3 regions of the Cytobacillus oceanisediminis genome follow, and region 1 is predicted to be linked to each of the others. Evidence: riboswitches for the same ligand, from Rfam matches in the RefSeq annotation. Region 1 holds a riboswitch; each other region holds the start of a gene.
What was found. A riboswitch is a leader RNA that binds a small molecule or an ion and turns the genes downstream of it on or off. The one in region 1 is predicted to bind thiamine pyrophosphate.
Positions count from the first base shown of each region.

Region 2: another riboswitch for thiamine pyrophosphate. It lies ahead of thiW (energy coupling factor transporter S component ThiW); the one in region 1 lies ahead of IRB79_RS07880 (YkoF family thiamine/hydroxymethylpyrimidine-binding protein).
Region 3: another riboswitch for thiamine pyrophosphate. It lies ahead of thiT (energy-coupled thiamine transporter ThiT); the one in region 1 lies ahead of IRB79_RS07880 (YkoF family thiamine/hydroxymethylpyrimidine-binding protein).

Region 1 covers NZ_CP065511.1:1,508,552-1,512,738, forward strand. Annotated here, with positions in the region: gene IRB79_RS07870 (ABC transporter ATP-binding protein) at 1-837, opposite strand, end outside; gene IRB79_RS07875 (ECF transporter S component) at 821-1,417, opposite strand; gene IRB79_RS07880 (YkoF family thiamine/hydroxymethylpyrimidine-binding protein) at 1,419-2,024, opposite strand; TPP riboswitch at 2,113-2,215, opposite strand; gene IRB79_RS07885 (Cof-type HAD-IIB family hydrolase) at 2,444-3,310, shown strand; gene IRB79_RS07890 (coproporphyrinogen III oxidase) at 3,563-4,187, shown strand, end outside.
Region 2 covers NZ_CP065511.1:674,864-679,050, forward strand. Annotated here, with positions in the region: gene IRB79_RS03435 (PaaI family thioesterase) at 44-415, opposite strand; gene IRB79_RS03440 (alpha-hydroxy-acid oxidizing protein) at 604-1,713, shown strand; gene IRB79_RS03445 (DUF302 domain-containing protein) at 1,823-2,206, shown strand; TPP riboswitch at 2,276-2,392, shown strand; gene thiW (energy coupling factor transporter S component ThiW) at 2,504-2,992, shown strand; TPP riboswitch at 3,234-3,335, shown strand; gene tenA (thiaminase II) at 3,395-4,084, shown strand.
Region 3 covers NZ_CP065511.1:2,746,307-2,750,493, forward strand. Annotated here, with positions in the region: gene qoxB (cytochrome aa3 quinol oxidase subunit I) at 1-142, shown strand, start outside; gene qoxC (cytochrome aa3 quinol oxidase subunit III) at 132-737, shown strand; gene qoxD (cytochrome aa3 quinol oxidase subunit IV) at 738-1,043, shown strand; gene IRB79_RS13915 (hypothetical protein) at 1,079-1,318, opposite strand; gene IRB79_RS13920 (hypothetical protein) at 1,441-1,710, opposite strand; gene thiT (energy-coupled thiamine transporter ThiT) at 1,812-2,411, opposite strand; TPP riboswitch at 2,477-2,579, opposite strand; gene IRB79_RS13930 (AAA family ATPase) at 2,845-4,187, shown strand, end outside.

The sequences.
Region 1 (4,187 bases):
CCGATCAGTTAACGGAAGCTTTTGCCCACTGTAAATCCCTGCCTTTTTTCCTAATAGGCCTGCTCTTACTGCGCTTGGCAGCCATATACCCTCAAGCAGAAGTTCTTCTGCATACTTATTAAAGCAGTCTGCCGTGCTTCCATTAAATATAATTTCGCCATCCCGGTTTAGCACCACGCAGCGGTCGGTCAAATCAACCCAATCATCCAGCTTGTGCTCAATTATTAGAAGGGAAAAGGATTGCTCCTCTTTAAGCTGTTTGATGATGCGGGTAAGTTCATAGCCTGAAGCCGGGTCAAGATTTGCTGTCGGTTCATCCAAAATAAGGATATCCGGTTTTAATGACAATACACATGCAAGGGCAAGTTTTTGTTTTTGTCCCCCCGAAAGGGTGTGGATTAAGGCGTTTTTAAATGGCAGAAGATGAACAAGTTCGAGTGCTTCATCAATCTTGCTCTCAATTTCTTCAGGAGGTGTTTTCATATTCTCAAGGCCGAATGCCAGCTCCTCTTCAACTGTTGTCATGCAAAACTGGCTTTCAGGATCCTGAAACACAATGCCGATGTGCTGATTAATTTCACCGTGCCGGAATTCCTCCAGCATCTTTCCCTTGAAAGAAATGGTGCCATCCAGTTCGCCATCAACGGCTTCCGGATACAATTTATTTAAGCAGAAAGCAAGCGTGCTTTTTCCGCAGCCGCTGGGGCCCAATAATAGAACAGCTTCCCCAGGATAAAGGCAGAAATTCACATTCTTAAAAACAGGATTCTTCACATCTTCATGCCGGAAGGACAGCTGTTCTGTTATTAATAAAGGCTGGTTATGCTGTAATGCCATTTTTGGATTTTTCCCTTCTCAGCTCTTTTCCGATAGGAAAGCTGTTTAATGCCCCAGTTTTAGCAAGACTCTCACTCAGCCATTTCCCTAGCAATCCAGCAAGCAAAGCTCCGCTAATCAGTCTCACAAAAAACATGGCAGTTACATAACCCGGTGAGAGGGCAGCATAGCCGGAAATGAAATAGCCCCAAATAAAGCTTGTAACAGAAGAGCCCATGCCGGCAGCAATTAAAACCCATGTACGGTAATTGTTCCATTTTGTGGCCGCAAAAACAGCTTCTGCTCCAATCCCCTGAATCATACCTGAAAGAATCAGGCGAGGGCCTACTGCATTGCCAATCATGACTTCAATGGCTGCAGCGATGGTTTCCGATAAAAAGGCTGCACCGGGTTTTCTGATTATATACGCTGCGATGATCGAAACAATAAACCAAATGCCAAAAATCAGATCATAGCCAATTAAGCCGAACATCCCATATAGCACGTTGCCAAATTGCATGAACACCAGGTACACAACTGCAAACACAACTGCGAGAACAGACAGGACAATGACCTCACGAAGCTTCCATTTTTCGAGCATATTACATAGCCCCCTTCTTGGAAGGACTGTTCGCAGACATATTCACCGTCATGACAATATGAGTAGAATCGCTTTTTTTACAGCTTTCGAAAGCATCTTCCAGCGTTTTAAAAACAGCGTGTGCATCTCCATCTAATCTTGAAGCATAATGGACACCTTCAGTAAATGTTCCCTGATCCTTTGCGAGCTCGACTTGGTCCATAATGACGTTCATATATGCAGGAATCCCCATCGGATAAAGTGCGAACTGTACAGCGACTTCCTGGTTGATTCCTGCTGATTTTTCTTCATTCGCCCGTTCCTCATTTTCAGCAAGATAAGCATCGCCGGCAGTATCCCCAGGGCATCCATTTGAAAAAGTGCCATTAAATACTACATGGTCACCATGCTTAACAGCTTCAAGATAAATAGCTTTGACCACATCAAAAACATGAATGGACCTGCCTCTCACACAAGTGCTTACATCATCTGTTTCCATCCATACCTTGCTTGTATCCACTTCTTTTAGAGCAGATAAAATAACATCCACAAACCTGTCAGTCATTGGATAAATTGAAAACCTGCAACCTGTAATCTCACTTGTTCCGCATAAGAAATTTTCCTGCATTTTGCCATCCTCCTATTTTAAATAAAAATAAAAAACTGCATTCCCATAAGGAAATGCAGTTGAATGATATCAATACACTAGAAATGATAGCCGTTCACCTGCACTTCCCCACGCTGGTATTATCCAGATCGGGTGATAAGAGTCAGAACGGATTGTTCTTCTCAGCCATTAAAGCTCCCCTAGTGCAAAATAAGATATGCAGTTTTTATTGACTCCATCTTAATACGGAGCATACAAATTGTAAATGAATAATTTATAATTCTTTAAATCAAATGATCTATGAAAACAGATAAACGCCGTCACTAAGCAGATATGCTATGAAAATATTTTTACATTGTCCATGTCATGTTCTATTCCAATCCTTCCCTTCATAAAAGTGTAATAGGACAATTTTACACCGAGAATAGGGGGCAAATTGGATGATATACAGAATGCTTGCTTTAAATATTGACGGAACACTGCTCCAATCAAATGGAAGACTTCATAAATCAACAAAAGAAGCGATTGAATATGTGCAGCAAAAAGGAATTTATGTAACACTTGTCACATCCAGAAGTTTTCCATCTGCGAAAAAAGCGGCCAAAGCATTGAAAATCAATTCTTTGCTGGTCACACACAGGGGGGCTTATATTGCAGCTTCTCAGGAAAAGCCGATATATGTAAAAAGGATACAGGAAGATGAAACGTTTGAAATCGTGCGCCTGCTTGAAGGCTTTACCTGTCAAATCAGGCTGGTGCACGAAAAATATTCCCTTGCCAACAAAACCAAGCTAAATACCAATATGCTTGCTAAAACGGTTTTTACAACCGGGGATCCCATTTTTTACTCGCAGCAATTTGTGGATTCATTAAGTGACACCATTTTAGATGAGCCGGTCACACCGCCAAAAATCGAAGTGTATTTTGAAGATAAAGAAGACCTTGAGGATGCTAAGGCAGCCATTAGGGGCATGTTTGAAAATGTAGAAGTCATTAAGTTGAGTGATCTGCGAATGGATATCGTTCCTTCCGGAGTTTCAAAGCTAAATGGTTTGCTTTATTTATGTGAACATCTCGGAATTTCCCGAAACCAAATGGTCGTTATAGGCGACTCGGCAGATGACCTGGAAATGATTGAAGCCGCCGGTCTCGGTGTGGCTATGGGCAATGCCCCTGCAGAAGTAAAAAAAGCAGCCGACTGGCTGACCCGATCCAATGACCAGAACGGCGTAAGCTACATGGTTAAAGAACATTTCCGGAAGCAGCATCCAATCGATTTCCTGAAGAAAATGAATCTATTAAAATAAAATCAATGAAAGAGAGTTCGATTAGGTAATCGGCTCTTTTTTTGCTTTGTGAAATTGCCAAAGGAGAAAGAAAAAAGAACCATGAATAATATAAACAATCCATTAGGAATCATTCCCCTTATATTGACCTTGTTTCCCCATTTCTGTACACTAAAAGAAGTTTGTCAACATGAAAAATAGACACTTTGCAGCTGCCTTAAGAAAACAAAGACATCGGCAGATTTAATATATTTTCTAAAAAAGGTGATCGATTTGAATATTTCAATTTTAGGTATACAGGATGAACGGTTCCATCGGCCGCTCCGGCTGATCGGGAACCTCTTTTTTGAAGAATGTGCGGTGACGCTGGGTGAGAATGCTGCAGCTGATCTGACAATTAATTTTCAGCTTGAACATGGAAAACACATTAAAGCCATTGCAGAGCTTACTGATAAAGATGGCAAGAACCTTTCAGCCAATTTTGAGAAGGAATTCGTTCCGGCTGAGTCAGAAAAAGAGAATTTCAAACAAATAAAAAATGCAGTATCCCATGTATATCTGACTGTTTTGCAGGATTGGACAGGCATTATTCAAAAGTGGGGAATTCTGACTGGGGTACGTCCCACAAAATTGCTTCACCGTGCCATCCAGCATCAGACACCTCTCCATGAAGCCCATCAGCAGCTGAAGGAAGAGTATTTGATTACAGATGAAAAAATCCAGCTTATGCAGAATATCGTAGACAGGCAGCTTGCTGTCGTACCGGATCTTTATGACTTAAAAAATGAAGTCAGCATATATATTGGCATTCCATTCTGCCCGACAAAATGCGCATATTGCACTTTTCCTGCATATGCGATTAATGGCAGGCAGGGTTCTGTAAACTCATTCCTTGGCG
Region 2 (4,187 bases), 830 kb from region 1:
CGCTGTCAGCGAAACTATTCAGGCAACGATAGGATCAATCACTCTAGATAGATGCGAAGATTCCCGATGCTTTGGCAACCAGCTGATCCTGGTCGTTATAAATCAGGCAGTCTGTATGGTTGAGGGTGCGCCCTCTTTTCACAAGGTAAGCATTAGCGATAAGAAATTCACCTGTCGCCCCCTTTAGGAAAGTGACCTTTAAATCAGCCGTCACCACGGATTGCATCTGGTTTTCATCCGGCTCGAATATATTCCCCATCGCTACATCCGCAAGAGTGGAAATAATGCCTCCATGAACCAGCCCCGCGCTGTTAATAAAGAGCGGCTGGATTGGCAAAGTGACTTTCATATTGCTTTCACTGACTCTTTCGTAATGGAATTTCAGAAATTCATCAAAAGGCTGTTTAATTAGCATTTTGTACACTCCAATTTCATTAAGGTTAAAATGTTTATTCCCGATTTTTTGTGAAATCCCTGCCTATCGCGGCTAATTTGTATAGGAAAGGCTGCATTATTGCGAATTTATGATTTTATTACATGGTTTCATAAAATCTAAAAAAGTGTTATTATTTTCAATAAATTCAAAAAAAGGCAGGGCTGAATATGGCAAAAGTAGAGAATATTAGTTTCGCAGAAAACTTTCCTATTTCATTTAAGGAACTGGAAGAAGAAGCAGAGAAAGTGATGGGAGCTGGCGGATTTGGCTATGTCCAATCAGGAGCCGGAGGAGAAGAAACGCTGAAAAAGAATATTGAATCCTTTGCAAAATACTCAATTGTACCGAGAATGCTGAGAGGTGTTTCAGTGCCGGATATAAGTGTGAATTTATTTGGAAAAACGTATCCTTATCCAGTTTTCCTGGCACCTATTGGAATGCAGCGCCTTGAACACAGTGAGGGAGAGCTTGCATCTGCACGGGCAGCAGCTTCGTTTGGAATACCTTTTATCCAGAGCACGGTATCCAGTTATTCCATTGAAGAAATCTCTAATGCAACAGGCGCGAGCCCAAAATGGTTCCAATTATATTGGTCCAATTATGAAGATGCTGCGTTCAGTATGGTGCGCCGAGCGCAGGAATCAGGATATGAAGCCATTGTGTTAACAGTTGATACAGTGATGATGGGATGGAGGGAAGCGGATCTAAGAAACAATTTTTCCCCGTTAAAGCTTGGCTATGGAAAAGCAAATTATGAGAGCGATTCTGTCTTTATGGCCTCTCTCCATGACGATGATGTAGTTCAGGGAATCCTTGATAATATCCATCATCCAACATTGAGCTGGGAGCATATTGCAAGGTTAAAAGAGAAAACAAGTCTGCCGATACTATTAAAGGGTATTCTCCATCCGGAAGATGCCAGGCAGGCCGTTGAAAAAGGGATAGACGGAATCATAGTATCTAATCATGGCGGCAGGCAGCTTGATGGGGTAATTGCGGCGATTGATGCGCTGGGACCGATCGTGAAGGAAGTCAAAGGACGAATTCCAGTATTGTTTGACAGTGGCATTCGCCGCGGTTCAGATGTTGTCAAAGCTCTGGCATTAGGAGCCGACGCAGTTTGCCTAGGACGGCCGTATGTGTACGGTTTGGCCATTGGCGGGCAGGCTGGGGTTGAAAAAGTGCTTGCCAACTTTATTGAAGAAACGAAAGTGTCGCTGTCTCTGGCAGGGGTGGGGAGCCTAAAAGAGCTGGCAGGTCTGCAGCTAATTCGATAGTTTTTCATCTTTTTAAAAAAAGCCTGGTCAGTTGACAGTTCAGACTGTGTTTACTAATATACCTATAGGGGTACATGATTAATATGCCGACATTAAAGGAGATGCAGTCATGTTCGATTACACAGTTGAAACCGAAAAATCGATTGAAGAAGCAATATCCTCACTTGAGGGAAGTCTGAAGGAAGAAAAGTTCGGAGTTTTATGGCAGTTTAACGTTCAGGAGAAGCTGCAGGAAAAAGGATTGGAATATAACGAGGCCTTCCATGTTTTAGAGGTATGTAATCCAAATGAAGCACATCGCGTTTTAACACAGAATAAAATGGCCGGCTACTTCCTGCCTTGTAAAATTGTTGTGTATGAAGATGAAGGCAAAACAAAAATTGGCATGCCCAAGCCGACAAGCATGATTGAACTAATCAAAAACGAATCTGTTCAAAGCTTCGCAGCAGAAATTGAAGAGCGCTTAATCGATTGCATCAAGAAAAGTATTTAAGCAAAAAGATTGATGACAGTGCCGGAATAGTTTGTTATGCTTGAGATAGCTTATCAAACTAAATATCTATTCAACTACTAGGGGTGCCCCGAATGTGCGGGCTGAGAGGAAAGCGCGTTATAGCTTTCTGACTCTTATGGACCTGATCTGGTTAATGCCAGCGGAGGGAAGTAGGATTTGACTATATGTCGATTCATATACTAAACCAAGCCAGGTCCTTATGGGAATCTGGCTTTTTTGTATACATACTTCTCATCCTGATAAGCAATCAGGCGCCCCTTTAGAAAGGAGGTTTAGATGAACAGAACCCGATTGTTAACTACGATGGCTTTATTTGTGGCAATTGGGACACTGGGATCCCATTTGATCTGGTTTCCGGCAGGTGTAGCCAAGGCCTATCCGGTCCAGCATGCGGTAAATGTATTGGCAGCGGTGACGCTTGGACCCCTGCCTGCAGCAGCCGTGGCTTTTATGATTGGCCTGCTTCGTAATTTGCTTGGATTCGGGACGCTGCTTGCGTTTCCAGGCGGCATGATGGGTGCGTTTTTGGCAGGTGTGCTTTATTTGAAGTTCGGCCGGAAAATATGGGCTGCTGTTGGTGAGGTGGTAGGTACCGGCATAATCGGTGCATTGTTTGCAGTCCCATACGCAAAGGTTCTCATGGGGAGCGCAGCTGGCGCATTCTTCTTTGTACCGCCATTCCTGGTCAGCAGCATTGCCGGTGCGGCCATAGGCTGGATGGTTTTGGCGAAGGTTAAAGAGAAGAATTTGGTTCAGAATATGTGATGATTTTGGGCTGGCGAAGCTAGTTGAGTAAGCAGATAAGCGGAGTGCAGCATAGCAATCTGACTTTATGAGCGATTTTCAAGAGTTATGGGCGAAATCCAAAAATTTATGAGCGATTTTCAAGAGTTATGGGCGAAATCCAAAAATTTATGAGCGATTTTCAAGAGTTATGGACGAAATCCAAAATTTATGAGTGAAAAACGACAAGTTAGACAATCGGTAAAAAAATTAAAAAATGTTAGAAAACTGCTAGGGGCGCTACGGCTGAGATAAGGAGCTTTTCCTTTGTCCCTTGGAACCTGATCTGGATAATGCCAGCGCAGGGAAGCGGTGAGGACCTCGTTATATATCCTCATGCTTTTTCCCCGGCAGCTTCTGAATTTAATAAGGAGGCTATTTTTTATGACTTTTTCAGAGATTCTGCGCAAGGAAAATGAAGATTTGTTTCAGCTGATATTTGAACATCCATTTGTTCAGGGTATCGGGAGAGGGGATGTGCCGAAAGAGGCGCTGGCCCATTACATTAAAGCGGACTTTGAGTATTTGAATGCGTTCATGCATATTTATGGGATTGCCATTTCAAAGTCAGCAGAGCGTAAGGATATTGCTTATTTTAATCAGCAAATAGAATTTGTATTGAACAGCGAAGTACATCCCCACCATAATTTTTGCCAGCAGATTGGCGTGGATTACGAAGCATTGCAGGGTTATCCGCTCCCGCCAACAGCTGATCATTATGTTAAGCATATGATGTATCATGCCCACACAGGCGGCATGGGTGAAATCCTTTCTGCATTATTGCCTTGTCCATGGACTTATTGGGAGATTGGGCTTGAGCTCATGAAGCAATATGAGCCTGATGAGAACCATCCGTTTTATCCATGGATCTCTTTTTATGCAAATTTAAGGGTCGAGGCTGTGACCATGAATATGAGAAACCGTTTGGATGAGCTTGCTGATGCGGCATCACCGGAAGAAAGGCAGCGAATGAAGGACGCTTTCCGAAAAAGCTGCCAGCTGGAGCTTGGCTTCTGGGAGATGGCTTATACCTGCGAAGAGTGGCCGGCGGGCAATCCGGCAGCAGTAAGATAAGAAAAGCGCAAGCGCCTCGCTCAAAAAGGAACGCAGACTAAGAACGCCACGTCCTGTGGCAACGTCTGCATGACCCACATCCTCCCAAAAGCTGTCGCTTTTG
Region 3 (4,187 bases), 1.2 Mb from region 1:
TGCTGCAATCGGCATTTTTGCTGGATTGATCATCCGTTCATTCGATTACAACGAAGGATTCCATGTTACAAAAGATGAAATTCACAGAATTGAAAATGCCTGGAGAAAAACAGAAGGAGAGGTGCATGATCATGTCAGCTAAAGTGGATACTTCCTTGCCCCTTGAATATCAAACTGAGCAGGACCGGATGAATATTCTTGGCTTCTGGGTTTTCCTTGGCGCTGAAATCGTTCTATTTGCCACTCTGTTCGGAGTATATGGAGTATTATATGAACGCTATGCAGGGGGACCTACACATAAAGATATTTTTGTGATCAAGGATGTCATGATTCAGACAGTCCTCCTTTTGACAAGCAGCTTTACAATGGGCATCGCCATTTTTGAAATGCGCCGCCATAACCTGAAGGGGCTAATTACCTGGCTGGTGATTACCCTTGCTCTTGGCGCAGGATTCCTATTCATGGAGATTAATGAGTTTATCCATTATGCCCATGAAGGCGCAACGATGCAGACAAGTGCGTTCCTGTCCAGCTTATTTGTCTTGCTGGGAACACACGGAGCTCACGTAACATTGGGAATTGGCTGGGCAACTATGGTCATCATCCAGCTTTTAAAAAGAGGCCTTACCCCAACTACTGCAAGAAAAACGTTTATTATCGGCCTTTATTGGCACTTCCTTGATGTAGTCTGGATCTTTATTTTCACATTCGTGTATCTGAAAGGACTGGTGGCTTAAATGGAACATCATCAATCAAAAAGCTTCCCGATAAGCCATGTCATTGGATTTGTAGTTTCCCTTGTGCTGACATTTGCAGCAGCAGGTATTGCCCTAAAAACGAACCTCTCTTTTAAAGTGATCATGTGGATTATCGGCTCACTGGCTGTCATTCAGGCTGGCATGCAGCTGTTCATGTTCATGCACTTAAGAGAAGGCGAAGACGGCAAGACGAACTTAGTAAATATGATTTATGCCGTATTTATGGTTATCGTTATTGTAGTGGGTTCTATTTGGGTTCTGACTTCTGGGCACGCTGCTCATTAATATCAAAAAACCGGTCTCCTATTTGGAGGCCGGTTTTATTTGTATTGTCTGATTCCTTTGCTTCCCTGTGTCATTTCCTCCATTACGTTGATAAAAAAGCCAAAACCAAATATCAGCATGGAAGAAACCATAATGCTTAAGCCGATTGATAAAACATATTGCCCTGTGAGACCGCTTACAAAAAAGCTTGAAATAAAGACAATTAATCCTAAAAGTATACCGGCTGCTGTAATATTCCTAAAAAAGTGAAGCACCTTTTGCTGTTTTAATGTCATGTTTTCATCCCCTTTTATTTAATATTCTAACTATGTTCACAAATTTGTCAAACTTTTTGTCACAAATCTGTCAAATTTAAATTGAAAAAGAAAAAAAGCCTTGCAAGATGCAAAGCAATTTTCTACTGATATAGTTTTTTAATGTTCTCCAAATCTTTCTTTAAACTGCATATTTCCTGCCTGGTCAGCATTAACGGCATTTGATCGTACAGTGTAATAATTTGTCCTCCCTCATCCTCCTCATGGAGGGATAAATAGTTATACAAATTTTCACATTGATTTTTGTTGAGGATCGACTGGGTGGTGAAGCTTTTAACTTTTTGAATCTCAAAGGCACTGGTTTCTGCATCAAAGACACCTGTAATGATGTTACCCTGCAATGTGTTTGACAAACAATCACTCCCCTTTTTGAGTAATATACCCATTTTTCAGGAGCAATTTCCTAAAATATGAAAAAACCTCTTTGAAATATATTCAAAGAGGCTGATCTTAATTAGGAAGCATGTTTTTGCGATTGAACAATTTCATCCGATTTTCTCATGATTAATCTAGGTGCCGAAGAAATGATTAATGCTGTTAAAATGGAACAAAGAATTGCAGCACCAAGCATTGTTGCGCCATTTGCCATGAAGGAGAATAATACAGGCGACATCCCTTCTGGCGCATAGCTTCCGAAGAAAAATACACCTGCTATGAAATGCCAGAAATACCGGGCAAGGCTTCCGGCAAACACAGCTAAAACTATCCAGCCCAATGCCTTGTTCTTGTTTCCCCTGCGCAGCTGATATTGAATTGGGCGGAAAAACAAACCGGCAAAACCAATACAGGCAAATGCCACAAAGTACTCAATAAATGCCTGAAGCGGAGTAGCAATCCAAGCATCTCCCATGGCAATCTGCAAAATTCCCCATAAGAGGCCTGCGATGAAGCTTACCTTAAAACCCCACCTGAAAGCCAAAATAAAGATCGGAATCATCGCGGCAGAAATGGAAATAGACGGTGACAGCTTGATTGATGGCAGAAAATCCAGAATGATGGCAAATGCTGCAAAAAATGAAGCTTCAATCATCGCGGTTAAGCTTAATTTTTTCATAAAAAAATCCCCCTTTAATCGTTGACGATACCCCAAGGGAGAACATGCAGGCAGAAAATCTCCTTCCGCCTTTTATTCCACATTCCTGCGCTAGCATTATCTAACAGGTTCAAAGGGTCAGAACAGCGAACTGTTCACTCTCAGCAAAATGCTCCCCTTGTGGCACGTTATTGAATTATCCGATTTTAGTATATATGAAATGAAACATTGTGAAAAGGATTCTTTGAAAAAACTTTTTAACTTATATGCCAGGTTTTCCCCCTGCTTGTCACATTTTTTTCACATATTGATGCCATCTGTTAGCTGTTGTAGCACACTTTCTTATAAACTATATTATTTTTCCATAATTTACAACGTTTAAAAAGAGTAAAACCCTGTTATTAACAATATTATTTCCTTATAATGTAGGTATGTTCAATGAGGAGGGAAATAGTTGAAATCACGTCTTAAGAAGCCTTCGACGATTGTTTCTATTGCATTTGTGATCACGGTGATTTTGGCGGCGGTTATTTGGACCGTACAAGCAGGAAAAAAGGATGTGACAGTTCCGTTTTCTTCTGTGGAAAAAATTATTGCCTCCCAGGATGGAAAGACTGTTGCAGTACAGGAATTTAAAAATGGGAAACTGCTGATCACAGCCCCTGATGGCGAGTACATCTCCCATGTGCCTCCCAACAGTGAGATGGTTGATAAATTAGTAGAAACCTATAATATACAATATACGTTCGCAACCACAGGACCTTATACCCCTTGGATTCTGGGCGGTGTAGTCCTTTTGTTCATAGCCATTGGCATTTACCTGTTTAAGTCAGGAAAAGGCGGAATGGGTGCTACAAATACAATGAAGCAAAGTGTTTCTAAACCAAAGCCCCTTCCTTCCATTTCACTTGAAGATGTTGGAGGAATTCAGGAAGAAATGAAAGAGGAAATCATGCAGACTCTTTCAATATTAAAAGAACCTGAGCGCTCTCTGAAAATGGGCATTAAGCCGCCGAAGGGAATTCTATTATACGGGCCTCCTGGAACGGGGAAAACATTGCTGGCTCAGGCAATCGCTAAAGAACTTGGAGCAACATTTTTCTCAACCAGCGGTTCCGGTTTTAATGAATTGTTCGTTGGTGTGGGAGCATCCCGAGTAAGAAACCTTTTCCAAAATGCCAGAAAGCATGCTCCTGCCGTCGTCTTCATTGACGAAGTAGATGCACTGGCAGGCCGAAGAAAGCAGCATGGCGGAGAAGAAAGCGAAAAAACATTAACTGAACTTCTAGTCCAGCTGGACGGCGGACATTCCAATGATGGAATCCTATTTATTGCCGCCACAAACCGGAAGGATATGCTCGATGAAGCCTTCCTCCGTCCCGGACGGATTGACTTCTCCTTCAATGTCCCTCTTCCTGATACAAAGGGCCGAAGAGAGATTATCAATATTCACACAAAAAATAGATTGCTTGCTGAGGATGTCATGACAACACTTGGCGATTTAGCAGAAAGCACTTCTGGATTCTCGGGAGCAGATCTTCATTCCCTTTTTGAAACGGCAAGCCGCAGAGCTGTCCGTAACGGCCAGGAAATTATCTCAAAGGAAGATTTGGATTATGCGCTTGACCGGACCATTCTGGGAACAACCACCCGGGCTTTACAGGATCACGGCACGAAGCAGCGCGTTGCCATACATGAAGCTGGCCATGCATTAGTGGCTGCTTTAACAAAACCCGGATCCGTCCGAAAAGCAACCATCATTCCGCGTGGCGAAGCACTTGGGTATGTAGCTCCTAT